3 regions of the Plantactinospora sp. BC1 genome follow, and region 1 is predicted to be linked to each of the others. Evidence: riboswitches for the same ligand, from Rfam matches in the RefSeq annotation. Region 1 holds a riboswitch; each other region holds the start of a gene.
The links. A riboswitch is a leader RNA that binds a small molecule or an ion and turns the genes downstream of it on or off. The one in region 1 is predicted to bind cyclic di-AMP.
Positions count from the first base shown of each region.

Region 1 (11,120 bases):
GGGACGGCGTACTCCTGGTCGCCGGCACGCCCGGCTTCTACGAGCTGAAGCGGACCCGTACCGAGGCGCCGAGCTTCGACTGAGCGCACCGCCGGGCGGTTCGGCCGGTACCCCACCGGTCCGGGCCGCCCACGGGGTGGAAACGGCCGGGGTATCCGTACGCCGGCTCCGGCACCGCCGGTAGCGTTCCGGCACATGACGGTCGTGCATCCGATCAGCCGCGCCTGGGTCACCACTGGCGGCACCGGCGCCCAGAACTACGACGAGTTCGCCGACGACGCCGAGATCACGGCGATCATCCGGGACAACCCAGCCAGCGCACTCGCGATCGAGATGCCGCACCGGGCGCCGGAGAGCGTCGGGCGGTCCTTCACCGAGGCGCTGCCGGACGCGGTCGCCCGGCTGGCGCAGGCGCGGGCGGACGGCAGCTACACCCCGGCCGAGCAGGTCGTGGTCCTCTACCGGATCACCGCGCCGGGCGAGGAGCCCGGTTACGGGATGTTCGCCATGGTCGACACCGACCAGATCTCCACCAGTGCGGACGAGCCCGGGCTGGTGATCCGCAACGAGGACGTCTTCATCGCCAAGGTGCGGGAGCGGGTGGCGCTCGCCGAGGCGACCGGCCATCTCCTCTCGCCGGTGCTGCTGCTCCAGACCGGCAACCGGGCCGGCGGCGACCCCGGCGCGAGCGACAGCGGTAGCGGTGCGAGCGGCGGCGGCGGTGCGAGCGGCGGCGGCGGTGCGAGCGGCGGTGGCGGTGCGCGGCCGAATGCCGGCGAGGCGCTGCACCGGGCGCTGGCCGAGGCCACCGACGCCGCCGGCCCGCCGGCCGCGACCGACACCGACCAGGCGGGACGGACCCACGCCATCTGGCTGGAGGGGCCGGGGCCCCGCCAGGACGAGTTGCTGGCGCTGGCCGGTGCCGGAGAACTCGTCGTCGCCGACGGCAACCACCGCAGTCTGGCCGCGCAGATCGGCGAGCTGCCCCGGTTCCTCGCGGTGGTCACCACACCCGGCTCGGTGGCGATCCAGCCGTACAACCGGCTGGTCAGCGAGCTGACCAGCACCCCGGACGAGCTGCTCGACCGGCTGCGCGCGGCCGGCGCCCGGGTCGAGCAGGTGGCGGGTCCGGCGGCGGTACCGGACTCCGGCGGCACGATCCAGCTCTACGCGGCCGGCACGACCTACGCCGTCACCCTCCCCTCGGGCCCAAGCGGGGGAGTGGAGAACCTGGACCATGCGCTCGTCGAGCGGGTGCTGCTGCGGGACGCGCTCGGGCTCGACCCCGGCGACAAGCGGATCACGTACGTCGGTGGGGACTACCCGGCGCGGTGGCTGGTCGGCGAGGTCGACGCCGGCCGGGCGGAGCTGGCGATCCTGATCGCCCCGGTGACCGTGCAGGACTTCGTCGCGGTGAACCTGGCCCGGCAGAAGATGCCCCGCAAGAGCACCTGGTTCACCCCGAAGGCCCGGGCCGGCCTGGTCCTGGCCGAGCTGGGCCGGGACACGGCGGAGACCCCGCGCGACTGACCCTGCGGCGGACTGGCGGTACCCGCCGTACGGTGCCGGGCGCTCGGCGATGTTCCGGGTGGCCCGGCCGGGCCCGCGGGCGGGGTCGAGTTGTGATCTGTCCGGCTGTCGCCGTGCCTGCCGGCGGCTGCCGGTGGCGGGCTGACAGACTGCGCGGTATGCGCGTCTATCTGGGATCCGACCATGCCGGCTACGAACTGAAGGTGCACCTGGCCAACCACCTGGCCAAGCAGGGCTACGAACTGGTGGACGTCGGGCCGTTCCTCTTCGACCCGGACGACGACTACCCGGTCTTCTGCCTGCACTGCGGGGCGCGGGTGGTGGCCGACCCGGGCAGCCTGGGCGTGGTGATCGGCGGCTCGGGCAACGGCGAGCAGATCGCCGCCAACAAGGTGGCCGGGGTGCGCGCCGCGCTCGCCTGGAACGTCGAGACCGCCCAGCTCGCCCGGGAACACAACGACGCGAACGTGGTCGCGGTCGGCGCCCGCCAGCACACCCTCGACGAGGCGACGGCGATCGTGGAGGCCTTCCTCACCACGCCGTTCTCCGGCAACGAGCGGCACGCGCGGCGGATCGGACAGGTCGCCGAGTACGAGCGCTCCGGCGCGCTGCCGGCACTGCCGGCGTCGTAGCCGGACGGGCCGCCCGCCCCGCTGGTCGGTGGCGGGCGCTCAGCGGCCGCCGCGCGGCAGCTCGTCCCGGGGTACCCAGTTGCGCCGGACCAGTACCAGACGTTCGGCCGCCTCCGCGAGGTCGGCCTCGGTCGGCCGGGCCGCGTCCCGGGCGCGCATCGCGGCCGCGACACTCACCTGGGAGGCGCCCGAGCCGATCAGCCCGCGCAGGCCGCGTTCCGCGTCCCGGTCGTCCCCGGCGCCCGGCCCGGTGCCCGGGTCTCCGCCGCGACGCCCCTGTTCGGGTGTGCCGCCGCTGCCGCTCGACGGGTCGTGCCGCAGCCTCCGCCGTCGACGCTCCGGCTCGGTCATGTCGCCTCCTCGCTCCGCCCGTCGGCGTCATGACCGGCAGACCGGAGCTGGCAGGTGCCCTCGCTCCGCCCGGTCATGCTGCCGACCCTACCGGCCGGTGGCGTGCCGGTCCCGGCTCAGCAGCTCGCCGGACCGGCGGGTGCCCGCTGCCCGCCGAACGCGGCGGAGGGCCGGGCCGGGAGGTCGAACGACGTGGAGGTCATCGTCCCGGTCCGGTCGATCGGCTCCCGGTCCGGTCGATCGGCTTCCGGTCCGGTCGATCGACGGTGGCTCGGCGCGGGCTTTGCCGGCTGGCTACCCTCGGAACTGGAGCGGGTTCCGGACCCGAGCCGATGGGGAGGACGGGACAGATGGCAGACCAGACGCAGCCGTGGGCCGAGCGGACCGTCGAGATGCCGCCCGGTGCCGAGGGACCGGGGATGCCGCCGGGTCCCGAGGGCTTCCGGCGGGGTGTGGCGCAGGTCGGGGTGCCTCGGCCGCGTACCGAGCCGGAGGCGCCGCACGAGCCGACCGGTACGGGGTGGCCGGTGGTGGAGCAGGAGCGGGAGCAGCTTCCGCCGGGCTACCACTGGCGGCAGCTGCGCATCGGGCGGCACTGGAGCATGCTGGGCGGCCTCTTTGCCTTCGTCTGCTGGGGGATCTGGGCGATCTCGGCCCGGGGTGACCTGACCAGTCCGGTGGTCACCTTCGTGCTGACCCTCTTCGTCGCGGTCGGCCTCTTCGCGCTGGCCCGGCTGGTCGGCCGGGTCGTCTGGGAGCGTCAGCTCGGCAAGATCCGCCGTAGTGCCCGGGGCGCGCACCTGGTCACCGGGATCTTCCTGGCCGGGGTCGGGGTGGCGTACCTGCGCCAGACCGAGTGGGTGGTCGACCTGTGGAACTGGGTGGCGGGGCTCTGACCCTCCGGGTACGCGAACCGGTTGACCGGTAGATCCGGACAGGTGTTGATCGAAGTGACAAATCACAATTTGGTCACTCGCTAGTTACTGAACGCGTGGCGGCTGATTACTCGGCGCTACTATTCGGTCTCCGTCCTCCCCCGGAGGTTTCCACGGTGACCCTGCTCAGCGTGATAGTCCCGGTCTACCAGGTGCGGGCGTACCTGGCCGACTGCCTGGACTCCATCCTCGACGCGTCCTTCCGCGACCTCGAACTGGTGGCGGTGGACGACGGATCCCGCGACGGCAGCGCGGCGATCCTGGCCCGGTACGCCGAACGCGACTGCCGGCTGGTGGTGGTCACCCTCGACCAGAACCAGGGGCTCGGGGCGGCCCGCAACACCGGCCTGTCCCGGGCCACCGGCGAGTACGTGTGGTTCGTCGACGGCGACGACTGGCTGCCCGAGGGGAGCCTCACCGCCGTCGCCGAGCGGTTGACCCGGACCCGGCCCGACCTGCTGGTCACCGCGTACACCCGGTACTACCCGAACGGCGGGACCCGGCACCTGTCGCTCTCCCAGGTCGGTGCCGGAGGCCCGGGGCCGGATACCTTCACCCTCCGGCAGCGGCCGGCCCTGCTGTCGGTGCTGCACATCACCTGCAACAAGGTGATCCGGCGCCGGTTCCTCCTCGACCTCGGCCTGACCTTCGGACCCGGCTGGTACGAGGACGTCTCGTTCAGCTTTCCGCTGATGCTCGCCGCGCAGCGGATCGCCCTGCTGGACCGCTGCTGTTACGCGTACCGGCAGCGTCCCGAGGGTGCGATCACCGCGACGGTCAGCGACCGGCACTTCGAGGTCTTCGCGCACTGGGACCGGGTGCTGTCCGGGCTGGACGCCGACCCGGCGGTGCCGGCCGAACTGCGTCACCTGATCTTCCAGCGGATGATCTGGCACCTCTTGCAGGTGCTCGGCCATCCCCGACGGGTGCCGCCCGCGCGCCGCCGCGAGTTCTTCGCCGAGATCGTCACCCGGTACCGGGCACACCTGCCGCCCGCCGGCTACCAGCCGCCGGGCGGCGCCGTCGGGCTCAAGCACCGGCTGGTCGGTCGCGGAGCGTACGGGCTCTTCGCCGCGCTCCAGGCCGCGCGGCGGGCGCACGTCGGCGTGGTGACCCGGGTCCGGCACCCGCTGGGGTCGCGGCCGACGGCCGACGCCGCCGGGTCGGCACCGGTGGCCGCCGTGCCCGGCAGCCGGGTCGAGGCGGTACCCGGGGAGCTGACCGACCGGGTGAGTTGACCGACCGGGTGGGCTGAGCCCGCCGGGCAGTGGGCACCGGCACACCCCGGGCGAACCGCTGGTTGAGCCTGATCCCCGCGCTCTTGGCGCCGGGCGGCCGGATCAGCCGTGTTCGCCGAGCGGGCCGACCCGCCAGCCCCGGCGGAGGCACTCCTCCAGCAGGTGGGGCAGGGCGGCGAGGCTGGCCCGCCAGGCACCCGGCGCCGAGGTGCAGTCGGAGTCGTGCAGCAGCACGGTGCCGCCGCCGGCCAGCCCGTCGCGCAGCGTGTCGAGTACCGAGGAGGGGGTCGCCGACCGGGTCCAGTCCCGCCCCCAGCAGGTCCAGAGCACCGGGGTCAGGTCCAGCCGGCGCGCGGCGATCAGGGCGGCGCCGCTGAACACCCCGTACGGCGGGCGGAAGAACCGGGGTACCCGTCCGGTCACCGCTCCGATCAGTTCCCGGGTCCGGGCCAGGTCGCGGTAGGTGGCGTGCGGCCCCCGGAGCAGCAGGTTCTGGTGCGCCCAGCCGTGCACCGCGACCTCGTGCCCGGCGGCGACGAGATCCAGCCCGAGTTCCGGCGCGCGGGCCAGCATCGAGCCGAGCAGGAAGAACGTCGCCCGGGTCCGGTGTGCGGCGAGGGTCTCGACGAAGAGCGGGGTGGAGGCCGGGTCGGGGCCGTCGTCGAAGGTGAGCGCGACGTGCCCCGGCGAGCCGCGTCCGCTCAGCCGGGGAAAGAACCGCAGCCGTACCCGGGGCAGTACCGTCACGGCCGGCACCACCTGGACGGCCAGCGCGGCACCGACGGTCGCCGCCGGTACCGCGCCGCCGCGCACTTGTTCCTCCGCCCGCCGCACCATCACCCGCCGCACCCATCGCGGACGCCCGCCGCACCGTCACCCGCCGCACCGTCGTCCGCCGCACCCCTCGACGACGCCCGCCGCGTCGCGGACGCGGTTACCCGCCCGGCCGGGGTTCATCCTCACCCGGACGGGTGGCCCGGCCGGTCACTCCGACTGCCCGCCTCCTGCCCGGCTCCGCCTCTCCGCCTCTCCAGAGCCCCCGTCCGCACGTGCCGTGGCGGCCCGGCGTGCCGTGGCGGCCCGGCGACGGAGGGCGTCCGGGAGTTTGTCGGGGCGTCGGCCGGGTAGCCGGCGCGCGGCGACCGGGGAGGTTCGGGACGGGGGAGCGGATGCGGCGGCGACCTGCGGCGCGGGTGGCGGTGGTCACCGGAGCGAGTGCCGGGGTGGGCCGGGCCACGGCCCGGCTGCTGGCCAGCCGGGGGATGCGGCTCGCCCTGCTGGCCCGGGGCGACACCGGCCTGCGGGGCGCCGCCGAGGACGTCCGGGCGGCCGGCGGCGTGGCGCTGCCGATCGAGACCGACGTGGCGGACTACCGCCAGGTGGAGGCGGCGGCGGAGCGGGCGACCAGCGAACTCGGGCCCATCGACCTCTGGGTCAACAACGCCATCGTCTCGGTCTTCGCGCCCTTCAAGGAGATCGGACCGGAGGAGTTCCGGCGGGTGACCGAGGTCTGCTATCTCGGGTACGTCCACGGCACCCGGGCCGCCCTCGACCGGATGCTGGCGCGCGGCAGCGGCACGATCGTGCAGGTCGGGTCGGCACTGGCCTACCGGTCGATCCCGCTCCAGTCCGCGTACTGCGGCGCGAAGCACGCCATCGCGGGCTTCACCGAGTCGCTGCGCTGCGAACTGCTGCACGACCGGAGCCCGGTCCGGCTCACCATGGTGCACCTGCCGGCGGTGAACACCCCGCAGTTCGACTGGGTACTGTCCCGGCTGCGCAACCGCGCCCAGCCGGTGCCACCGATCTACCAGCCCGAACTGGCGGCCCGGGCCATCGTGCACGCTGCCGACCGCCCGGGCCGGCGGGAGTACTGGGTCGGCGCCTCGACGGTCGGCACCATCCTCGGCAACCGGCTGGTGCCCGGCCTGCTCGACCGGTACCTGGCCCGGACGGGGTACTCCGGCCAGCAGACGGAGCAGCCGGCCGAGCGGGGTCGACCGGCCAACCTGTGGCACCCGGTCGACGACGGCACCGGGGTGGACCGGGGCGCGCACGGCTCGTTCGACACGCCGTACCGGACACGGAGTCCGCAACTCTGGCTGTCCCAGCACCGGGGCGCGGTGACAGCGGGTCTGCTCTCGGCCGGTACGGTGGCCGGTGTGCTGTTCGGCACAACGCCCTGGCGCCGACGGTGACCGGGGAATCACGCCACCGACCAACCTGGACACGTTTCCGCACGTCAGACGGTTGATAACGCGCTTGGTAAATAGCCGACAGCAGCTAGTCGATAATGGCGGACAAAGCATGACCTTCGATGCGTCCGACGCGCCGTGATTACTGATAGTCGTTGTCCGGCAACGCTTTTACCCGCGAACGGGGCTTGCCATTCCGGAAGTGAAACCGGGTATGCTGTCTGCCGTTCATAGCCGCCGGATACCGCGTGGTGCCGGCGCTGATCGCCGCCTAATCGCCACCCGGCGAGCCGGGGACCCACGCACCCCTGGGGTGAATCCGCGCAAGCGGTAGGGACCACTTCCATCCCGAACCCGTCAGCTAACCCGGTCGGCGGCCGACGGAAGGGATACATGTGAGGGCACCCCTACGCCGAAGGCTGGCGACTGCCCTGGCACTGCTCACCGCCGCAGCTCTGGTCGTGGTCCCGTCGGAGGCGTCGGCGGCGCCCGCGCCGAAACCGGCCCCCCAGGAGGAGGCCGACTCGCCGGTGCTCGGAGACGTGCTCGCCAGCGCCGGCAAGCGGCTCGCCGAGGCGAAGGCCGAGCGCAGCAAGTCCCAGCGGCGGCAGCAGCAGCTCGGCAACCAGTTGAAGCAGGCGGAGGCCAGGCTGGCGGCGCTCACGCCGGAGGCGAGCCAGATCGCGGCCGAGTCCTACCGCAGCGGCAAGCTCAGCGCCATCTCGATGCTGCTGAGCAACAACTCGTCCGACTCCTCGTCGAACTCGTTCATCGAGCGGGCCTCGGCGCTCAACGAGCTGAACCTGTTCAACAACAGCAAGCTCCGGGCGCTCAACGAGGCGCGCAACGAGGTCGGCGCGGCCAAGAAGGCGATCGACGAGGAGGTCGCCAAGCAGGCCGCGCAAGAGAAGATCATCCAGAAGCAGCAGTCGGACGCGAAGAAGGCGCTCGCCCTGGTGGGCGGCAACTCGCGCCCCGACAAGGGGCTGGTGGCGGCCACCTCGCCGGTCGCCCGGCCGGGGCCGGGGATGGCGGACGGCTTCCCCGGGCTGCCGTGCAACAAGAAGGACCCGACCACCAGCGGCTGCATCACCGCCCGAACGCTCCACATGTACAACGAGGTGCGTCGGGCGGGCTTCAAGAGGTTCGTCGGCTGCTTCCGGCCCGGTGGGCCGTTCGAGCATCCGAAGGGCCGGGCCTGTGACTGGTCGCTGCGCAACTCCGGGTTCAGCCGGGCTGCCAACGACGACCAGATGAAGTACGGCAACGACCTGGCCGCGTTCCTGATCCGCAACGCGGACCGGCTCGGCATCCTCTACGTGATCTGGTACAAGGAGATCTGGTTCCCGGACGAGGGCTGGAGTTCCTACAGCGGTCCGAGTGACCACACCGACCACGTGCACGTCTCGATGCTGTAGCCCGAGCCAACGCCACCGCCCCGTCACCTGTCCGCTCAGGTGGCGGGGCGGTGGCGTTGTGCGGACAGGTCGCCGGTCGACTGGCATCATCGGCGGATGGCCACCATCGAAGTCGTGCTGGGCGACATCACCCGGGAGCACGTGGACGCGATCGTCACCGCCGCCAACGAGTCGTTGCTGGGTGGCGGCGGTGTGGACGGTGCCATCCACCGGGCGGCCGGTCCGCGGCTCGCCGAGGCGGGCGGGGCGATCGCCCCCTGCCCGGCCGGCGAGGCGGTGGCGACCCCGGCGTTCGACCTCGACCCGCCGGTCCGGCATGTCATCCACACCGTCGGCCCGGTCTGGGAGGGCGGCGGGTACGGCGAAGCCGAGCTGCTCGCCTCCTGCTACCGTCGCTGCCTCGCGGTCGCCGACGAGGTGGGCGCGCGCAGCGTCGCCTTTCCGGCCATCGCCACCGGGGTCTACGGGTTTCCGGCCGACCGGGCGGCGCGGATAGCGGTGCAGACGCTCCGCTCCACTCCGTCGGCGGTCGAGTCGATCCGACTGGTCGCCTTCGACGAGAAGACCCGGGGCCTGATCCAGGCGGCCCTCGACGGTGCCGACCCCGCCTGACCTCAGTACGACTCCAGCTCCGCCGGGGTGACCAGCTCGGCGTCCGGGGAGTCGCCCAGGGCGAGCGCGCTGTCGTAGCGGGGACGGTGCCGGGGTGCCGGGCCGGGGCGGCCGGGAGCACGGGTACCGAGCTGCCGGGCGACCTCGGCGAGCACGATCGCCGCGACCAGCCGGTACCGGTACGGCACGTTCGCCGCCGGCAGCTCCAGCCGGGCGAACTCCACCCTCGGGCCGAGCCGCCGCCACTGTTCGGCCGGCCCGGTCGCCTCCTCGTCCGGGATCACCAGCAGGGTCTCCGGGCCGCCGGTCAGGTCGACCCGGTGCAGCGCCGGACCGCCGACGTGCAGCCCGGCGACCACCACCCGCCGGGCCGGCAACGGCGGCTGCGCCGGTACCGGTACCACCTTCAGCGGGTTGCGGGAGCTGCGGGCGGCGGCCCGGGCCTCGGTGCGTACCGGGCGGGGCGTGCCCCACCACACCTTCGCCCGGTCGTCCAGTCCCACCGTCTGCCAGCCGAAGGCGGCGGCCGAGCGCAGCGTGCTGCCCGCCTCGACGTGGTCGCCGGGCCCGAGCAGGAGTACGGCCGGCCGGCGCGCACCGGGACGGGTGCCCCGGACGGTACGCCGGCCGACCGCCGCCAGCAGGTAGTGCAGGGCCACCGCCGCCGCCGAGGCGACGTTCAGGGTGTTCACCCCGCGACCCGTCATCGGAATCTGTACGCACCGGGTGGCCGCCCGCAGCACGTCCGGTCGTACGCCGAGCCGTTCGTTGCCGACCACCACCGACGGTCGCCCGGCCGGCGGCGCGGTACCGAAGACGGAGGTCGCGCCGGGTGCGTTCTCGACGGCGACGATCGGGGTCGACGCCGCCAGCAGCTCGGCGCTGTCGATGATGTGCAGCGGCCCGCCGGCCCGTTCGGCGGACCAGCGCCCGGCCAGCCCCCGGCCGTCCCGGAACAGGCACGGCACCCCGAACATCGCGGCGGCGTCCCGCAGCGCGTACGCGTTGGCCGGGTTCTCCAGACCGTCACCGACCAGCCGGGCCGGGCTATCCACGGGCGACCCCGGGCGCGGCGGCGGCTGTCCAGCGCTCCCGGCAGCGGGCCGCGAACCCGTCGGCGTAGCGCTCGTGGTCGGCGGTCCGGCGCACCCGGGCGGTCCGCCTGCCGCTGCCGTGCTGCACCAGGTGGTGGCCGATCTCGTGCAGCAGGCCGTCGAAGAGCAGGAAGTCGCGCAGCGTCGTACCGGGCCAGTCGATCCTGGTCGACGTCGCGGCGGAGTCGACCCGGGCACCGGCCCGCTCCAGTCGGGACCGGGACCGTGGCAGGAGTTGGCCGGGGACGGTCCAGGGTGGTCGCGGCTGCTCGTAGAGGATCACCACGCCCGGCACCAGTAGCGCCGCGAGGAGCGGGCCGGGCCGGTCGGCGCCGACGGCGTGCCGCAGTTCGACGGCGCGCAGCCCGTACCGCAGTTCGGGGCCGAAGAAGTCCAGCAGCCGGGTGACGTCGCCGACGGTCGCCGGATGCAGGAAGCCCGGCCGGGCCGGAGACTCCCGGATCGGGAGCCGGGGCGGGGGGTACGGGGTCGTCGGCCGGGCGATCGGCTCGGGCCGGTCGACCTGCTCGGGCGCGAGACGCTGCTGCTCCGCGAGGCGGGCACGGCGGCGCAGTACCCTCGGCTCGGCCGCGCGCCGGCCCCGGGGCGCGTCGAGTCGCCGGGCGGCGCGGCTCGGGTACGGGTCGGTGTGCAGGCTGCGGCTCACGCGGTACGGGATGGGGTTCGCATCGGCTCTTGGTACCAGTGCCCGGCGGGCGGCTCCATCGGATTTCGCGCGGCTCGGGCTTGTCCCGCGCGGTCGGTACGGTATTGACCGGCCTCGCTACGCTGCGGTCATGTCGCTCGGCGTGCTCCGGGCCGCCGCCCTGGCGCTCGGCATCGTTGCCTTCCTGAGCCGGTTCGCGGTGAGCTGGTGGGTGGAACCGGTGACCGACCGGATCGACCCCGCCGGCCTCGGCCTGCTGCTCCAACTGCTGGCGCTGTTCCTCACCCTGGTGGCGCCGCTCGTCGTCCTCATCCGGGTCGTCGCGCCGCTGCGGCGGCGGCCCGCCACCTTCCAGGTCGACGCCGCCGGCCGCCGGTTCGTCGTCGGGGGGTTTCCGCGCTTCCAGTGCGTCCTGACGATCTTCTTCCTCTGGAATGCCGCCGCAATG
Region 1 is NZ_CP028158.1:6,971,695-6,982,814, reverse strand. Features, by position in the region: gene C6361_RS30635 (DsbA family protein) at 1-83, shown strand, start outside; gene C6361_RS30630 (DUF1015 family protein) at 196-1,530, shown strand; gene C6361_RS30625 (ribose-5-phosphate isomerase) at 1,689-2,162, shown strand; gene C6361_RS30620 (hypothetical protein) at 2,202-2,513, opposite strand; gene C6361_RS30615 (hypothetical protein) at 2,864-3,409, shown strand; gene C6361_RS30610 (glycosyltransferase family 2 protein) at 3,565-4,686, shown strand; gene C6361_RS30605 (polysaccharide deacetylase family protein) at 4,789-5,523, opposite strand; gene C6361_RS30600 (SDR family oxidoreductase) at 5,856-6,884, shown strand; cyclic di-AMP (ydaO/yuaA leader) riboswitch at 7,140-7,273, shown strand; gene C6361_RS30595 (hypothetical protein) at 7,277-8,299, shown strand; gene C6361_RS30590 (O-acetyl-ADP-ribose deacetylase) at 8,396-8,911, shown strand; gene C6361_RS30585 (TrmH family RNA methyltransferase) at 8,914-9,966, opposite strand; gene C6361_RS30580 (hypothetical protein) at 9,959-10,672, opposite strand; gene C6361_RS30575 (hypothetical protein) at 10,803-11,120, shown strand, end outside.

Region 2 (11,120 bases), 370 kb from region 1:
CGGCGACCAGCTCGGAGAACTCCTCCTCGAACGCGGCCACCTCCGGCCCCTGGACCACCCGGCCGCTGCGGAGCACCCGTACGGCGGCCTCGATCTCAGCTTCTCCGATAACTGGTTTCGCGGATGGAATCAGGTCTTGCTGCCCAGTCATGGGCATCCTCCTGTCGACGAGGGGATCGCGTCCGGCAGCGATGCTAGCTCTTGACGCGGTCGATGAAATGGGTGGTGGGGTTCTGGTCACGGGGTGGATCGGGGTCCCGGGGGGTGCCGGGGGCGGTGCGGCTGGGCGGGGCCGGATCGGGTGCCGGCCGCCGGTCAGCCGGGGAGTACGACGTCGAGGCCCCCTCCCACCGGCATCGGGCCCCGCGCGCCGAGCCCGGCCGCGATCGCGGCGGCCATTCGAGGCAGGTAGTCCTCCGGGAACGGGGTGCGGGCGACGGCGAGCCGCCAGTAGAGGGGACCGATGATCAGGTCGACCGCGACGTCCGGATCCGCCTCGGCGGGAAGCTCACCGCGACCGACCGCCCGGTCGAGCAAGAGTATGCCGACGTCGCGCTGGTTCGTCCGCAGGGCCTGCTGGAGGGTCTCGGCGATCTCCGGGTTGCGGGCCGCCTCGGCCAGCAGGTCCGGGACGATCTGCGAGGCCAGCGGGTGTCGCAGCGCCCGGGCCACGATCCGCAGCAGCACCTCCAGGTCACCCTTTAGGCTGCCGGTGTCCGGTAAGGGTAGGCTCTGCCCGGCAACCCGGGACACGATCTCCAGCACCATCTCCAGCTTCGAGCTCCATCGGCGATAGATCGCCGTCTTGCCGACGCCGGCCCGGCGCGCGACCGCCTCGATCGAGAGACGCCCGTATCCGACCGCGGCGAGTTCCTGCATCACGGCTCGGCGGAGTGCGTCGGTTATCTCCCCACGGAGTACCGCCGCTCCCGCCGGAGCACGCCGGTTGTCGGTCGCCACGTGGGCCAATATAGCGCGACGACGGTACGGTTGCGTCCCGACGTAGTTTGGACTACCTTGCCACGCAGCGACGCCCCGGACGGCATTTGCCCGCAACGGTTCCGGCCCGGAAGTCGCGCACTCTTTCGAGCCCGGACAGATCGGAGCGCCCAGCTATGGCCAGCACGGCGGTAGCACATCCCGATTCAGAGCTGACCCAGGCAGAACTGGCCGCCCGCTACGGACTCTCCGTCGCCGGGGCGCGACCCAGCCTCGGGGGGTACGTCAAACAGCTCTGGTCGTATCGGCACTTCATCACCGCCTACGCCAACGCCAAGCTGGCGGCCTCGTTCAGCACCGCCCGGCTGGGTCGGGTCTGGCAGGTGCTGACCCCGCTGACCAACGCGGCGGTCTACTACCTGATCTTCGGCGTGATCCTCGGCACCAGCCGGGATGTCGAGAACTTCATCGCCTACCTCTGCACCGGGCTCTTCGTCTTCACCTTCACCCAGTCGGTGGTCAGCGGCGGGGTGACGGCGATCAGCGGCAACCTCGGGCTGATCCGGGCCCTGCACTTCCCCCGGGCGAGCCTGCCGATCGCGATCACGCTCACCCAGTTCCAGCACCTGCTCGCCTCGATCGTCGTACTCGCCGGGATCGTGCTGATCGACGGGGAGCCGCTGACCGTCGAGTGGCTGCTGCTGGTCCCGGTCATGCTGCTCCAGTCGGTCTTCAACGCCGGGCTGGCGATGGCGATGGCCCGGTTCGGGTCGAAGATCACCGACCTGAAGCAGCTCGTCCCGTTCGTGATGCGCACCTGGATGTACGCCTCCGGCGTGCTCTACAGCGTGGAGAACTTCGAGCGGCACCTGCCCGAGTGGGCGGCCTCGCTGGTGCAGCTCAACCCGCTGCTGGTCTACATCGAGCTGATGCGGCACGCGCTGATGGAGACGGCGCCGGTGACCGCGTCCCAGACCCAGTCCTGGCTGCTCGGCATCGGCTGGGCACTCCTGGCCGGCGTCCTCGGGTTCATCTACTTCTGGCGTGGTGAGAAGGAGTACGGCCGTGGCTGAACCGATCGATCCCAAGACCAACCTCTCGGCGACCACCACCACGGTCGGCGGTCCCCGGATCCCCACCGTCGTCGTCGACGACGTACACGTGATCTACCGGGTCTACGGGGCCGGCGCGGGCGGCAACGGCAGCCCGGTCGCCGCCCTGAAGCGGATGCTGACCGGCACCAAGTCCCCCGCGGTCCGCGAGGTGCACGCGGTCAAGGGCGTCAGCTTCACCGCGTACCGGGGTGAGGCGGTCGGCCTGATCGGCAGCAACGGCTCCGGCAAGTCGACCCTGCTGCGGGCGATCGCCGGGCTGCTGCCGGCGAGCCGGGGCGCCGTCTACACCCAGGGCCAGCCCTCGCTGCTCGGGGTCAACGCCGCGCTGCTCAACGACCTCTCCGGCGAGCGCAACGTCGCGCTCGGCTGCCTGGCGATGGGGATGACCCCGGCCCAGGTGAAGCAGGTCACGCCGGAGATCGTCAAGTTCTCCGGGATCAACGACCGGGGCGACTTCAGCTCGCTGCCGATGCGGACGTACTCCTCCGGCATGGCGGCCCGGCTGCGCTTCTCGATCGCGGCGGCGAAGAAGCACGACGTGCTGCTGATCGACGAGGCGCTGGCCACCGGTGACGCCCGGTTCCGGCGCCGCAGCGAGCAGCGGGTCCGCGAGCTGCGCGCCGAGGCCGGCACGGTCTTCCTGGTCAGCCACAGCATCGACACGATCCGGACCACCTGCGAGCGGTCGATCTGGCTGGAGTCCGGGGTGATCCGGGCGGACGGCCCCACCGACGAGGTGGTACCGGAGTACGAGAAGTACATGAACCGGACGTAGTCCGGACAACGGCGGAGGACCTCGGGCGGCGGCAGCGTCACGGGCGACCTGCCCCGCCCCCGCCGCGCTAGGGTCCTAGGGGTCGCCCGCGACCCGATCGGATCCGCGCGACGGCGCCGTCGGCGGCGCGAGGGGCGCGACGACGCAGGGAAACACCCATCGACCAGCACAGTCAGTGAGGATCGGCAATGGTGCAGAACCCGGCGACGCGGCCGGCCGGCGAGCCGGACGCCGCCCCCTGGCGGCCCACCCGGACCGTCGCCGTGGTGCTGGCCGGCGGCACCGGGACCCGGGTCGGGCTCGGCATCCCCAAGCAGCTACTCAAGATCGCCGGCAAGCCGATCCTCGAACACACCGTCGCGGTCTTCGAGAACGCGCCCGAGATCGACGACATCATCGTGCTGATGGCGCCCGGCTTCCTCGACGAGGCGCGGCAGATCGTCGAGAAGGCCGGCTTCCGCAAGGTCAGCCAGGTGATCGAGGGCGGTGACACCCGCAACGCCACCACCCGGCTGGCGCTGGCGGCGATCGGCCCGGACGACTGCAACGTGCTCTTCCACGACGCGGTACGGCCGCTGCTGAGCCCCCGGATCGTCCGGGAGTGCGTCAACGCGCTCTGGACGCACTCCGCCGTCGACGTGGCCATCCCGTCCGCCGACACGATCATCCAGGTGGACGACGACGACTGCATCACCGACATCCCGGTGCGGTCCCGGCTGCGCCGGGGGCAGACCCCGCAGGCGTTCCGGTCCCGCACCATCCGGGCCGCCTACGAACTGGCCGGGCAGGACCCGGAGTTCAGCGCCACCGACGACTGCGGAGTGGTGCTCCGTTACCTGCCCGAGGTGCCGATCAAGGTCATCGAGGGCTCGGACGAGAACATCAAGGTCACCCACCCGGTCGACGTACACCTGGCGGACAAGCTGTTCCAGCTCGCCGCCGCCCAGGCGCCCCGGCTTGTTGACGAGCGGGCGTACGTCGAGGAGCTGAGCGGCCGGACCGTGGTGGTCTTCGGCGGGAGCGAGGGCATCGGCCAACGGCTGGCCGAGGTCGCCCGGGGCTACGGGGCGGACGTCTTCCCGGTCAGCCGGTCCAGCACCGGCACCCACGTGGAGCGGGGCGAGGACGTCGCCGCCGCACTGCGCGGCGCGTTCGAGGCGACCGGCCGGATCGACCACGTGGTGGTGACCGCCGGGGTGCTCCGGATGGGCGCGCTCGCCGAGATGGACGAGGCGACCATCGCGCAGATGCTCCAGGTCAACCTGGTCGCCCCGGTGGACATCGCCCGGCAGGCGCTGCCCTACCTGAAGCAGACCCGGGGGCAGCTGCTGCTCTACACCTCCAGCTCCTACACCCGGGGCCGGGCCCGGTACGCCCTCTACTCCGCCACCAAGGCCGCCGTGGTCAATCTCACCCAGGCGCTCGCCGACGAGTGGTCCGAATTCGGCGTACGGGTGAACTGCGTCAACCCCGAGCGGACCGCGACCCCGATGCGGACCCGAGCCTTCGGGGAGGAGCCGGAGCACACCCTGCTGGCGGCCGACACGGTGGCCCGGGTCTCACTGGACGTGCTGCTCTCCGGGCTGACCGGGCAGGTGGTCGACGTGCGCCGCTCCCCCGGCGACCCGGTCGCGGAGCCGGTTGCGCAGCCGGGTGAGCCCACCGGCGCCGAGTCGAACGGCCGGTCCCCGGACGGTCCGGAGCGGGAGCCCGGGGTCGGCCGGATCGGCCGGCAACGCTCCACCGAACTGGTGCCGCCGCCCCGGGTCGGCACTCCCTAGCCAGCTCCCGCACTGTCGGGACCACGGTCCGGCGATCCGAGGAAGGAAGCGCATGCGTGGCGATCTGGTCAGGAAACTGACCGTCCGGTGTCTGAGTGCCGGCCTGGCCGTGCTGTCCTTCCTGCTCCTCGCCCTCACCTCGGCCGAGCTGGCGGGCCTCGCCCTGGCCGGGGCCGGTGCGGTCGCGCTCTGGCTGGAGCGCCGGGTCAACCCCCGCGCCGAGCTGGTCGCCGAGCCGGTCCTGCTGATCGCCGGGGTACTGGTCGGATACGCCCACCGGCTGCCCGGGTCCGGGTGGAACTCGGTGGCGCTGGCGCTCACCGGTACGGGCCTGCTCGGGTTGACCCTGGCCGAGCGGCCGCTGCGCGACGCCGCCGAGCTGGAGGTCCGCTCGGCCAATCTCGGCGTACGGTCGTCGCCGCTGCTCGTCGCCGACCGGCTCGGGCCGGCGGTGCTGGTCCTGCTGGTGCTGCTCGCCGGCAGCGCCGCGTTCACCCTGCCGGTCTGGCCCGCCCTCGTGCTGACCGTGCTGGTCGGCGCGGCCGCCGCGGTCGGCGCGGTCGGGCCGATCGCGCTGCGCCGGCTGCGGCCCTCCGGCGGGCAGAGTGCGGTCACCCAGGCGCTGCGCCGGCACCAGCCGGAGTTCCTGCTCTACTTCTCCGCGCCGCCCGGCTCGGAATACCAGGTCATGATGTGGCTGCCGTACCTGGAGCGGATCGGCCGGCCGTTCATGGTGCTGCTCCGGGAGCCGAACTTCCTGCCGGCGATCTCGGCCGCCACCAGGGCGCCGGTGGTGGTCTGCCCGACGCCGCGCTCGATCGACGAGGCGATCGTGCCGAGCCTGCGGGTGGCGTTCTACGTCAACCACGGCGCGAAGAACAGCCACTGCATCCGCTTCGCGCACCTCACACACATCCAGCTGCACCACGGCGACAGCGACAAGGCGCCGAGCGCCAACCCGGTCTCCGCGATCTTCGACCGGATCTTCGTCGCCGGGCAGGCGGCGATCGACCGGTACGCCCGCAACGGCGTGACCATCCCCCGGGAGAAGTTCGCCATCGTCGGCCGCCCGCAGGTGGAGTCGATCGCGGTGCGCCGGGAGCCGATCCGGGACCGGGCCGACAAGGTGGTGCTCTACACGCCGACCTGGACCGGGCACAACGCCGACGTCGACCACTGCTCGCTGCCGGTGGGCGAGACCCTGGTCCGCCGGCTGCTGGACCGGGGCGTGACGGTGATCCTGCGGGCCCACCCGTACACCTCGCAGAACCCGGCGTCGGCCCGGCAGCTCGCCCGGATCGAGCAGCTCCTCGCCGAGCACCGGGCCAGCACGGGACGGCGGCACGTCTTCGGCGCCGACGCGGCGAAGAAGATGAGCCTGGTCGACTGCGTCAACGCCTCCGACGCGCTGGTCTCGGACGTCTCGGCGGTGATCTCCGACTACCTCTACTCCGGCAAGCCGTACGCGGTGACCGACCGGGTCGGCGAGGGCGAGCGGTTCGTCGAGGGCTTCCCGCTGGCCGGCTCGGGTTACGTGCTGGACTCGCAGATGTCCAATCTGGACGACGTACTGGACCGGCTGCTGGAGACCGATCCGCTGGCCGAGGTGCGGTGGCGGACCCGTACCCGCTATCTCGGGGACTTCCCGGAGCAGCGCTACGCCGACGGCTTCCTCGACGAGGCCCGCCGGCAGTTGGACGGTGCCGGGGCTGCCCAGTCCGTACCGTCGCCCCGCCCCGCGCCGGTCCCCTGAGCGCACGCTCCCGGCGCGAGGGCTGTGCCATGATGCGTCGGTGACGATGATCAGGACCAGCCACGACCGGAACGAACTGGCCGGTCTGCTGCGCCGCGACCCGCACCTGCACGCGTACGAGCTCGGCGACCTGGACGACTTCTACTGGCCGTACACCACCTGGTATCGGCGCGACGACGCGGTGGCGCTGCTCTACCACGGTGGGTCCACTCCGGTGCTGCTGGCGCTGCACCGCTCACCGGCGGTGCTGACCGAGCTGCTCACCGGTCTTCTCCCGCTGCTGCCCCGGCACTTCGAGGCACACCTCTCCCCCGGTGGCGAGGCGGTGCTGGCCCGGGAGTACCCGCTCAGGTCGCGCGGCGCGCACCTGAAGATGGCGCTCACCGACCCGGACCGGCTGGCCCGGGTGGCGTCCGGCGGCGAGGTGCTGACCGAGGCCGACATACCGGAACTGACGGCCTTCTACCGGACGGCCTATCCGGACAACTGGTTCGACCCCCGGATGGTCGAGACCGGTCACTACGTCGGGCTGCGCCGGGACGGCGAACTGGTCTCCGTCGCCGGGGTGCACGTCTGGTCGCCGCGATACCGGGTGAGCGCGCTGGGCAACGTGACGACGGCTCCGGCGTACCGGGGACAGGGGCTGGCCAGTACGGCGGTGGCGACGCTCTGCCGGCGGCTGCTGGAGACCGTCGACACGGTGGCGCTGAACGTCGTCGCGGAGAACACGGCGGCGTACAAGCTCTACGACCGGCTCGGCTTCACCCCGGTCGCCGAGTACGCCGAGTACGTCGTCGGCGAGCCGCCGCCCGACCCGGACGTCCGTCCTCTTTGAACAGCACCACCACCGCGTTACGGTGTCGCCCTTGTCAAGGGTGCGCACCCCGGGCACCATGTCAACGTTCTGGAAAGCCCGCCGATCCGCCAGGCTGCCGGGCCGCCGTCCACCGGCCCGTACGCCTGTCGTCCATCCCTGTCTGTCGCCAGCCGATCTGTCGCCGAGGAGGCGCCGGTGCTCGAGGAGTTCATGGGCATTCCCGCCCACCCGTTCCTGGTCCATGCCGCGGTGGTCTTCGTGCCACTGCTCGCGTTGACCGCGGTCGGGTACGCGTTCCTGCCGTTCGTCCGCCCGCACCTGCGCTGGGTGCTGGGACTGCTCGCGGTCGCCACCCCGCTCGCCGCGCTGATGGCCAAGCTCTCCGGCGACCGTTTCCTCGCCCGGCTGGAGTCCCGTAACCGGGTCAGCCCGGAGTACGTCCCGAGGTTGGCGGAGCACCAGGACCTCGGCACCAACACCCTGTACGCGACGCTCGTGCTCGGGGTGCTGGCCCTGGCGCTGGTCTTCCTCGTCAGGCCCCGGACCGCCGCCCCCGCACCGGTGACCGCCGGGGTCGAGGGTGGCGCCGATGGCACGGAGGGGACCGCCGCCGCGACCGCCAAGGGGTCACCGGTGCTGACCCTGGTGCTCGGGGTGCTCTCCCTGGCGGCGGCCGGGATCACCCTGTACTACGTGTTCCGTACCGGTGACACCGGCGCCCAGGCGGTGTGGCAGGGCCAGTGATCCGCAACTGACCGAGGCCGGGCGCGGAACCGCTCGCGACGACGACGCCGGCCCGTCCCACGCCCCCGGTCGGCACGGGTCGTCCGGGTGGGTGGGTCGGGCCGGCGTCGTCGGTGCTGCTACCGGCGGGTCGTCGGTGCTGCTACCGGCGGACGGGGCGGATCAGGACGAGTAGCCCCGGGTGGCCGCCCAGTTCGCCAGGTCGATGGTGGTCATCCAGTAGTTGCTGTCCTCGCCCGGGATGGCCGGGTCGGCGATCTTCACCGTACGGCCGTCGTCGCGGTAGCCGACGACGGTCAGGTAGTGCCCGCCGGGGTAGCTGTGCCAGCCGCCCGCGAGGTCGGTGGCCGAGCCGGCGATGTTGACGACCACGGCGTACCCGCTGGTGACGGCGTGCACGACGTCCGCCTGGAGCCGGTCCATCTGCGCCGGGGTGGCCGCGCCGCCGGGGATGGCGGTGGTGCGGTAGAAGTCGGTACCGATGATCTTGTTGAGTACCCGGGTGGTGTCCTGGGCCGAGTTCGTGCCGCTCATCGTGGTGCCGAGGTCGGCGGCGACGGCGTCCTGGCTGGGCTTCTTGTCCCGGACGGTCAGCGCGATCCGGGTGGCGGCCGGGCCGCAGTACCAGCCGTTGATCTGGGCCTGGAACTGGTAGTCCAGCAGCTTCGACTCCGGGGGTGCCGGGCGCTTGCTCGGGGTGCTGGCCGCAGCCGCCTTCGCCGCCGCGCTGGGCGTGGAGGTGCCCGGCGCGCTGGTGGCCGGCTGCGACGGGGTCGCCGGTGCGGTCGTCGCGGGTGCGGTCGTCTCCGGTGCGGTGGTGACCGCCGCTCCGGCCTGACCCGCCGCCGGGGCGCCGAGGTCGGCGACGGCGACGGTCGAGGGCTGCGGTGCCTCGGCCGAACCGTCCGAGGTCAGCACGACCCCGGTGGACGCGGCGGCGGCGAGCACCGCTGCCGAGGCGAGCGCGAGCCGGTTACGTCGGCCCGACATGACGGTCCGGAACCGCCCGTTAATTGCGTGCTTCAACGTTGTCCTCCAGAGGAAATGCGCGCCACTATCACCGGGGGGCGAGAAATGACGCGACGTTTCTTTCGCTGCTGCGGGGAAACGTGACGCGAAATCGCACGGAATCGCACGGGAAAAGGTCCGCCGATACGCATTCGGCGGGACGGACCGAGGGTGTGCCGACCGGGTTGGCGCCGCTATCGGCGTACCGGTGGAATCAGCGCCACCACGATCCGTCGCGGCCGACCGGCGGCCTCACCGGAAACTGCCGGCCAGCGGGCCGGCGGGGTGCCCGCGCGTCGACGACTTCGGCGTCACGGACCGCTATCGGGCCAGGTTGGGGTGGCCGCCGGGGACCGGGTGGTCCGGGACGGCCGCGACGGCCGGGGGCGGGGGCGCGACGCAGCGAGGGAACTGGGGGGATGGGCCGGGGCCCGGGTGGTGCCGCACGAACAGCTACTCCTTCCGACACCGCCTACCGGGTTAGCTGACGGATTCGGGCAGGAAGGCCGCCCTACCGCGGGCCACAGCGGCTCGCGGATTCACCCCAGATAACTGTGGGTCCCCGGCTCGTTACGTAACGACTCGGCGGGTCTGCTCCGGTGTCACCCGTACGGCGACCAAGGGGCCGGACCAGACTCGCCGAGATTACTGGTCGACTTCTGTCGTTGCCAACCCCACTGAACAGCGAAAACAGTGACTCGGAGCGCGATTGGGACAGCGTCGGCCGGGCAGCCGGGCCGGGAGGCGACCGGCGGATAAACCGGCATGATCATGTACGCGTACGGTATGACGGAAATGCCGGCTTGGTCCGGTGGCTCGAACATGGGGACGAAGACCGCAGGAGGCTCCTTCCGATGACGACGGTGCACGAAGCTACCTACGACCTGCTCCGTTCCCTCGGCCTGACCACCCTGTTCGGCAACCCCGGCTCCACCGAGGAGCCATTCCTGAAGAACTTTCCGGCCGACTTCAGCTACGTTCTGGCTCTCCAGGAGGCCTCCGCGGTCGCGATGGCGGACGGCTACGCCCAGGCCAGCGGCCGGCCGGTGCACGTCAACCTGCACACCGCACCCGGCACCGGAAACGGAATGGGCAGCCTCGTCACCGCCTGGCACAACAAGACACCCATGATCGTGACCGCCGGTCAGCAGACCCGGACGATGAATCTGTCCGAGCCGATGCTGACCAACGTGCGCCCCACCCAACTGCCCGAGCCGTACGTCAAATGGAGTCACGAGCCACTGCGCGCGCAGGACATTCCCGAGGCGTTCATGCGGGCGCTCGCCACCGCCGTACAGCCGCCGGCCGGGCCGGTCTACCTCTCCCTGCCGCTGGACGACTGGGACGAGCCGGCCACCGGCACGGCGCCGGTACGCCGGGTCAGCACCCGGGTCGCCCCCGACCCGGCCGAACTCGACCGGTTCGCCGAGATCCTGGCGGCCAGCCGACACCCCATGCTGGTGATCGGCTCAGGCGTCGACCGCAGCGCCGGCTGGGCCGAGGCGGTCGCCCTCGCCGAACGGACCCGGGCACCCGTCTGGCAGCCGCCCTTCGCCGACCGGGTCGGCTTCCCCCAGGACCACCCGCAGTTCCAGGGACTGCTGCCGCCGGCGATCGGCCCGCTGGCCGAGAAACTGGTCGGCCACGACACCGTACTGGTGATCGGTGCCCCGGTATTCCGTTACTACCCGTACGTCCCCGGTCGGCGAGGCTACCTGCCGGACGGTACCCGGCTGCTGCACGTCACCGACGACCCGGCCGAGGCGGCCCGGGCACCGGTCGGCGACAGCCTCGTCGGCGACGTGACGCTGGCCTGCGCCGGGCTGACCGAGCGGCTGCCGGCCACCGACCGGCCGATGCCGCCGACCCGCCCCGCCGTGCCCGACGCGGACCCCGGCACCCCGCTGACCCCGGAGGCACTCTTCGGGGCGCTCGCCGCGGAATGGCCGGCGGACGGCATCGTGGTCCCCGAATCCCCCTCCAACCTCAGCGTGCTGCACCGGCAACTGACCATCACCCGACCGGGCTCGTACTTCAAGATGGCCAGCGGCGGCCTGGGCTTCGCGCTGCCTGCGGCGGTCGGCATCGCGCTCGCCCAGCGCGACACCGGGCAGCACCGGCCGGTGGTAGCGGTGATCGGGGACGGCTCGTTCCAGTACTCGCCGCAGGCGCTCTGGACCGCCGCCCA
Region 2 is NZ_CP028158.1:6,598,575-6,609,694, reverse strand. Features, by position in the region: gene C6361_RS28970 (DegT/DnrJ/EryC1/StrS aminotransferase family protein) at 1-151, opposite strand, end outside; gene C6361_RS28965 (TetR/AcrR family transcriptional regulator) at 316-960, opposite strand; gene C6361_RS28960 (ABC transporter permease) at 1,116-2,012, shown strand; gene C6361_RS28955 (ABC transporter ATP-binding protein) at 2,005-2,829, shown strand; gene C6361_RS28950 (bifunctional cytidylyltransferase/SDR family oxidoreductase) at 3,018-4,610, shown strand; gene C6361_RS28945 (CDP-glycerol glycerophosphotransferase family protein) at 4,663-6,363, shown strand; gene C6361_RS28940 (GNAT family N-acetyltransferase) at 6,410-7,198, shown strand; gene C6361_RS28935 (DUF2231 domain-containing protein) at 7,376-7,924, shown strand; gene C6361_RS28930 (C39 family peptidase) at 8,087-8,914, opposite strand; cyclic di-AMP (ydaO/yuaA leader) riboswitch at 9,387-9,530, opposite strand; gene mdlC (benzoylformate decarboxylase) at 9,787-11,120, shown strand, end outside.
Region 2: linked by a shared signal. The riboswitch ahead of C6361_RS28930 (C39 family peptidase) and the one ahead of C6361_RS30595 (hypothetical protein) in region 1 are both predicted to bind cyclic di-AMP.

Region 3 (6,542 bases), 3.0 Mb from region 1:
TCTCCGAAAGCAAAGGGTGTGGCAATGGCGTTTCGTGGACTGTGGTTGTCGTCGCGTTCCGGCTTGACCGGCATGGCGAGCATGTTTCTCGTCCTGCTGCTCGGAGCCGGCCCGGCGGTGGCGGCGCCTCCGGGCTCGGCCGGACGAACCGGCGCACCGGACTGCGCCGAGACGACCAGCGGCCACCCGAACGCCGCGATCCCGAACGCCAAGGCCAGACCCGGGGCGCCGCACGCCGCCGAGCCCAACGAGCTGACCCCGGCCGAGGCCGCCGAACTGGACCGAGCGGTCGACTCGGCGTACGCGCAACGGGTCGGGGTGGCGCCGCTGGGCGTACCGGGCAGGCTCAGGATCACCATCGACGTGGTGTTCCACGTCGTCAGCGAGAAGCGGAGCCGGGCGGACGGGGACATCCCACTGTCGCTGATCCAGGCCCAACTGAGGGTGCTGAACGACGCCTTCGGTGGGCGTACCGGTGGGGCCTGGACGCCGTTCCACTTCAGGTTGAAGAAGGTGAACCGGGTGGTCAATCCGGCCTGGTACCCGATCGTGGCGGAGAGCCCGGCGGAGACGCAGATGAAGCGTGCGCTGCGGGTCGGCGGCAAGCACACCCTGAACATCTACACGGGGCTGCTGGACGACGAGTTGCTCGGCTGGGCCACTTTCCCGCAACGCGAACTCGACCCGTACGACGGGGTGGTGGTGCTCGCCGAGTCGCTGCCGGGCGGCACGGCGGCGCCGTACAACGCCGGTGACACGGCGACGCACGAGGTCGGGCACTGGCTGAACCTCTACCACACCTTCCAGCAGGGCTGCTCCGGTCAGGGCGACCACGTCTACGACACGCCCGCCGAGGCGGAGCCGGCCTTCGGTTGCCCGGAGCGACGGGACACCTGCACGACGAAGCCGGGCCTCGACCCGATCCACAACTTCATGGACTACTCGGTCGACGCCTGCATGTACGAGTTCACGTACGGTCAGGTGTTCCGGATGCTCAAGGCGTGGAAGGCGTTCCGGGAGCCGTAGGTCACGGTGTCGGGACCGGTTCCGCCTCGACGGCCCGGCGCCGGCCGCGTCGCTTCGGCCCGGCGGCGGTGCCCCCGCCCGCAACGCCCTCGCCAGTGGTGACGGCGCCGGCCGGGTCGAGCCAGACCTGCACGGCAGGGCGCTCGGACCGGTCTCCGGCGGCGAGCGGGGTGGCACCGTTGCTGCCGTGCCGGGCCACCATCGCCACGTCGACGGTGAACTCGAAGAGCCGCCAGTCGACCTGCGGTGCGGCCCGCAGGTTGCCGGCGAGCTGGTCCACCCGGGCCTGGTCGGTCACCGGGCGGGCCCGACCGGCGACGTAGGCCTCGTCGTCGCTGTCCTCGGGTGGGAAGGAGTGCAGCGCGTAGCGCCCGTCCCGTTCGAGGTCGCGCCGCTTCGGGGAGTCGACGACGAAACAGAAGAGTCCCTCGTCGGTGATGACCGGGGACACCGGGTGCACCCGCGGCCCACCGTCGGCGCGCACGGTCGCCAGGTAGCCGAGACCCGGACCGTACTGCTGGATGAGGACGCGGATCGCGTCGGCGAGTCGAGGCTCGTCAGAGGCGAATTCGGACCAGGATGCCATGGGTACATTCTATCGAACACATGTTCGATCACCTACCCCGAACCCACCCCGATCCCACCCTTCGGCGAGGTCGCGGCCAGCCGGCCGCACCCGACCGCTAAGGTGATCCGGTGCTGCTCTCCGACCACGACCTAGTGATCGAGATCAAGGCGGGCACCCTCGCGCTGGAGCCGTTCGAGCCCGCGCTGGTGCAGCCGTCGAGCATCGACGTACGCCTGGATCGGCTCTTCCGGGTCTTCAACAACCACCTCTACACGCACATCGACCCGGCCGTGCAGCAGGACGAGCTGACCTCGCTGGTCGACGTGCCGGACGGCGAGCCGTTCGTGCTGCACCCGGGTGAGTTCGTGCTCGCCTCCACCCTGGAGGTGATCTCGCTCGGCGACCAGCTCGCGGGCCGGCTGGAGGGAAAGGCGTTGGCCGTGGACACGCCCATCCCGACTCCGGCAGGGTGGCGGGAGATGGGCGACCTGAGGGTGGGCGATCTCGTCTTCGATGATCGGGGCCAACCGGTACGGATCGTGGCTGCGACTGACGTGATGACCAACCGTCCCTGCTTCCGGGTCAGTTTCTCGGACGGTGAGTCGATCGTCGCCGACGCCGATCATCGGTGGATCACCACCACGAAGCTGGAGCGCAAGTACATCGCCCGCGGCACGCTCGCGGCCGGCTCGGTTCGGACGACCGCCGAGATTGCCGGCGATCTTCGCTACGGTGACAAGGAGCGAAACCACCATATCCACGTCACCGAGCCGGTCCATTACCCCACCCGTGACCTGCTCGTGGACCCCTATGTTCTCGGTGCGTGGCTCGGCGACGGCACATCGGCCAGTGCCGAGTTCACCTGCGCCGACGAATCGATTCTCGACGAGATCCGACGTGCCGGCTACCCGGTCTCGAAGGTCAGCGGTCGCTACCGGTACCGGATCGGCGGGGTAGGCCACACACGCGACGCCAGCAGCGGTCGGTATTCGGCGAACGGGTCGTTGTCGAGCCTGCTCAAACAACTCGGCGTCGTCGGCAACAAGCATGTGCCGGCCGAGTACCTCACGGCCGATGTCGACCAGCGCACCGCGCTGTTGCAGGGCCTCATGGACACCGACGGCCACATCGACGATCTGGGCCGCTGTGAGTTCGTCAGCACCAGGGAAAGGCTTGCGGACGCGGTGGTCGAACTCGCCGCAAGTCTCGGACTGAGGCCGGTGAAACGGAAGAAGCGGGCGGTCCTGAACGGCGTGGAGTGCGGGGTGGCGTTCCAGGTCAAGTTCACGCCACACCTACCGGTCTTCCGGCTGCCCCGGAAGCTCGCACGACAGAAGGCTGGCCGGTTCCACCGTTTCCGTGCGGTCGACGACGTGCGGCCCGTGGAGTCCGTCCCGGTCCGCTGCATCCAGGTGGCGGATCCGCGTGGGATGTTCCTCGCCGGCCGGACGTTCGTGCCGACCCACAACTCCAGCCTCGGCCGGCTCGGCCTGCTCACCCACTCGACCGCCGGCTTCATCGACCCCGGGTTCTCCGGGCACGTCACGCTGGAGCTGTCGAACGTGGCCAACCTGCCGATCCGGCTCTGGCCCGGGATGAAGATCGGCCAGCTCTGCATCTTCCGGCTCTCGTCGCCGTCCGCCCACCCGTACGGGTCGGCGGTCTACGGGTCGCGCTACCAGGGGCAGCGCGGCCCCACCCCGAGCCGCTCCTGGCAGAACTGGCGCACCTGGCCCACCCGCTGACGCCCCGCCCGCGCGGCGGCGACACGGACCGAACGGAGGAACCCCCGCCGCAGGTGCGCGACGGGGGTTCCTCCGTTGACACGGTCGATCGGGGAGAGGTCAGCCGGGTCTGCCGAAGCTGTGGATCTCGCCGTCGTCCATCCGCTTCATCTTCACCGGTTCGCCGGCCCGGGACGCGTGCACGATCCATCCGCCGCCGACGTACATGCCGACGTGGCTGAGGTCGGCGTAGTAGAAGACGAGGTCACCGGGGCGGAGCTGGGAGCGGCTGACCGACTTCACCTGCCCGCGCTGCGCCCGGGCGTTGTGCGGCAGCCCGACGCCGCCCTTCGCCCAGGCGGCCAGGGTCAGGCCGGAGCAGTCGTACGAGCTGGGGCCTTCCGCACCCCACTTGTACGGCTTGCCGATCTGGGCGCAGGCGAACTTGACCGCCTGGCCGGCCGGGCCGCCGGGGTAGGTCGCCGGGCAGGGCGCGGGCCGCAGCGGGCCGGCGGAGCCGTTCCCGTACGCCTGGATCCGCAGCTTCTGCAACCGCTCGACCTCGGCGTCGATCTCCTTCTTCTTCGCCGCCAGCTCCGCCTCGGTCTTGGTCAGCTGGCTGACCAACCGGTCCAGCGGGGCCTTCTGGGCGGCGTACTTGTTCTTGAGGTCGACGACCGCCTGCACCTCGCGCTGCTGCTGCCGCGCGAACTGGTCGAGCACCGAGAGCTGGCCGACCAGCGCGGTCGGCGACTTCGTGGTGAGCAGGGCGTTGACCGCGGACGCCTTGTCGCCCTTGTACGCCTCCACGGCGAAGTCGCTCACCCGGTTCATCGCGGCGTCGATCTGCGACTGGAGCGGGGCGATCTTCTTCTGCAGGGCGGCGGCCTGCTTCTTCTTCGCGGTCAGGTCCTGCCGGGTGGCGTTGTGCCTCTCGACGACCGGCTCCAGTTTGCGCCAGGCGGTGTCGATCTGCTGCTCGATCTCGGCCACCGACGGTTCGGCGAGTGCCGGCGTCGTGCCGGTGAACAGCACGGCGGCGCTGGCCAGGGCCGTGAGCGCGATGGCGAGAATGGACCTTCGAGGGCGCGGTTTCGCGTTCCCGGCGTCGGCGGAGGCCGATCGGAGGGATGGCGACCGCGGCGGGGCAGGGGGAGCCACCGGGGTCCGTACTCCTTCTTCCGTAGCCCGCCTACCGGGTTAGCTGACGGGTTCGGGCGGGAAGATTGTCGCCCTACCGCGTGAGACGCGGATTCACCCCATGAAGCTCGGGTCCCCGGTTCGCTGAGTGTGACGATTCGGCGGTGTCGAGACGTCGCCGCCCGGCTAGGCGGCCTGCCGTCGGCTCGACGGTCCCCAACCTTAGAGAAGGGTGTTATCCAAACGCAACCCCGTGATCTGAGTCGATTCGTTATGTATCGGATCGGTCGCTGACGGTGGGAGCATTCGAACCCGCGAACCGAAGGATCGAACCCGCCGATCACACTCGGTATATGTGAAAGATTCCTACATAGTGACGACCTTGGCCGGCAGGTATTGACCAGCACCGGTCCCGGGTGGAGGGTGATCACCAGGCCCACCCCCGGCTCATGGAGGTTCGATGCTTCCCACGAAACAGCCGCTGAGCAGGAGAATCGCGATCGGGGCCGCAGTCGTCGGCGCCGCCGCGCTGCTGCCGGCCAGCCCCGCGCCCGCCACCGCCACGTCCGCCGACAGCCGGCAACAGGAGTACGCCGCCGCAGCGGCCGAGTTCGGCGTACCCGAGAGTGTGCTGCTCGGCGTCTCCTATCTGGAATCCCGCTGGGACACGAACGCCGGCACGCCGAGCACCACCGGCGGGTACGGCCCGATGCACCTCACCGACGTCGCCGGGCTCGCCACCGGGCCGGAGCACCCCGAGCACGGTGAGGACCGACGCGGCGACCCGGCCCGACCCGCCCGCCCGGCACCCGGACCCGCCGGCCCACACCTCGACCGGAGCGCCGACGCGCCGCCCGGCGGGCAGACCCTCGACGCCGCCGTCGCGCTGACCGGAGTCGACGAGCACCTGCTCCGCTCGCAACCGGCGGCGAACATCCGGGGCGGGGCGGCGCTGCTGGCGTCGTACCAGAAATCGCTGGCCGCGCCGACGGGCCCGGCCAGCGACCCGGCGGCCTGGTACGGCGCGGTGGCCCGGTACGCCGGCAGCGACCGCGCCGACGCCGCGGCGGCCTTCGCCGACGAGGTGTACCGGACCATCGCCGAAGGCGCCAGCCGGACCACCGACGACGGCCACCGGATCACCCTCCCCGGCCGACCGGGGATCGCCCCGCAGCGCTCCTGGCTGGACCGGCTCGGCCTGCCCGGCACCCCCCGCCCGGACGGGCTGGAGTGCCCGCGCGACATCTCCTGCGAGTGGATCCCCGCCCCCTACCAGGCGTTCGGGGACGGCGACTACGGCAACCACGACCTCTCCGACCGGCCCGCCCGACAGAAGATCGAATACATCGTCATCCACGACACCGAGGGCAGCTACGACACCACGCTGCGGCTGGTGCAGGACCCGACCTACGTGAGCTGGCAGTACACGCTCCGCTCGGCGGACGGGCACATCGCGCAGCACGTCAAGGGCAAGGACGTGGCCTGGCACGCCGGCAACTGGTACGTCAACGCCAAGGCGATCGGCCTCGAACACGAGGGCTTCGCCGCCCAGGGCACCTGGTACACCGAGGCGATGTACCGGACCTCCGCCAAGCTGGTCCGCTACCTCGCCGACCGGTACGACATCCCACTCGACCGCGACCACATCATCGGGCACGACAACGTACCCGGCATCCTGCCGGCGAACGTGCGCGGCATGCACTGGGACCCCGGCCCGTACTGGGACTGGTCGCACTACTTCGACCTGCTGAAGGCACCGTTCCGGGGCATCGGCATCCCGGCCGCCGGCCTGGTCACCATCGACCCGGACTTCGCCACCAACCGGCCGGCCTTCACCGGCTGCGACACCGCCGGGGTGCCCTGCCCGTCGCGCGGCTCCTCGTCGGTGATCCTGCGCAGCGCCCCGGCCGTCGACGCGCCGCTGGTCAACGACATCGCGCTGCGCCCGGACGGCACCCCGAACACCATGCACATCTCCGACCACGGCGCGCGGGCCTCGGCCGGGCAGACCTACGCGCTCGCCGGCCGGCAGGGCGACTGGACCGCGATCTGGTATCTCGGGCAGAAGGCGTGGTTCCACAACC
Region 3 is NZ_CP028158.1:3,942,691-3,949,232, forward strand. Features, by position in the region: gene C6361_RS17120 (zinc metalloprotease) at 25-1,026, shown strand; gene C6361_RS17125 (pyridoxamine 5'-phosphate oxidase family protein) at 1,028-1,612, opposite strand; partial or broken gene C6361_RS17130 (dCTP deaminase) at 1,723-2,028, shown strand; partial or broken gene C6361_RS39235 (LAGLIDADG family homing endonuclease) at 2,152-2,865, shown strand; partial or broken gene dcd (dCTP deaminase) at 3,061-3,339, shown strand; gene C6361_RS17140 (NlpC/P60 family protein) at 3,439-4,353, opposite strand; cyclic di-AMP (ydaO/yuaA leader) riboswitch at 4,492-4,632, opposite strand; gene C6361_RS17145 (N-acetylmuramoyl-L-alanine amidase) at 4,919-6,542, shown strand, end outside.
Region 3: linked by a shared signal. The riboswitch ahead of C6361_RS17140 (NlpC/P60 family protein) and the one ahead of C6361_RS30595 (hypothetical protein) in region 1 are both predicted to bind cyclic di-AMP.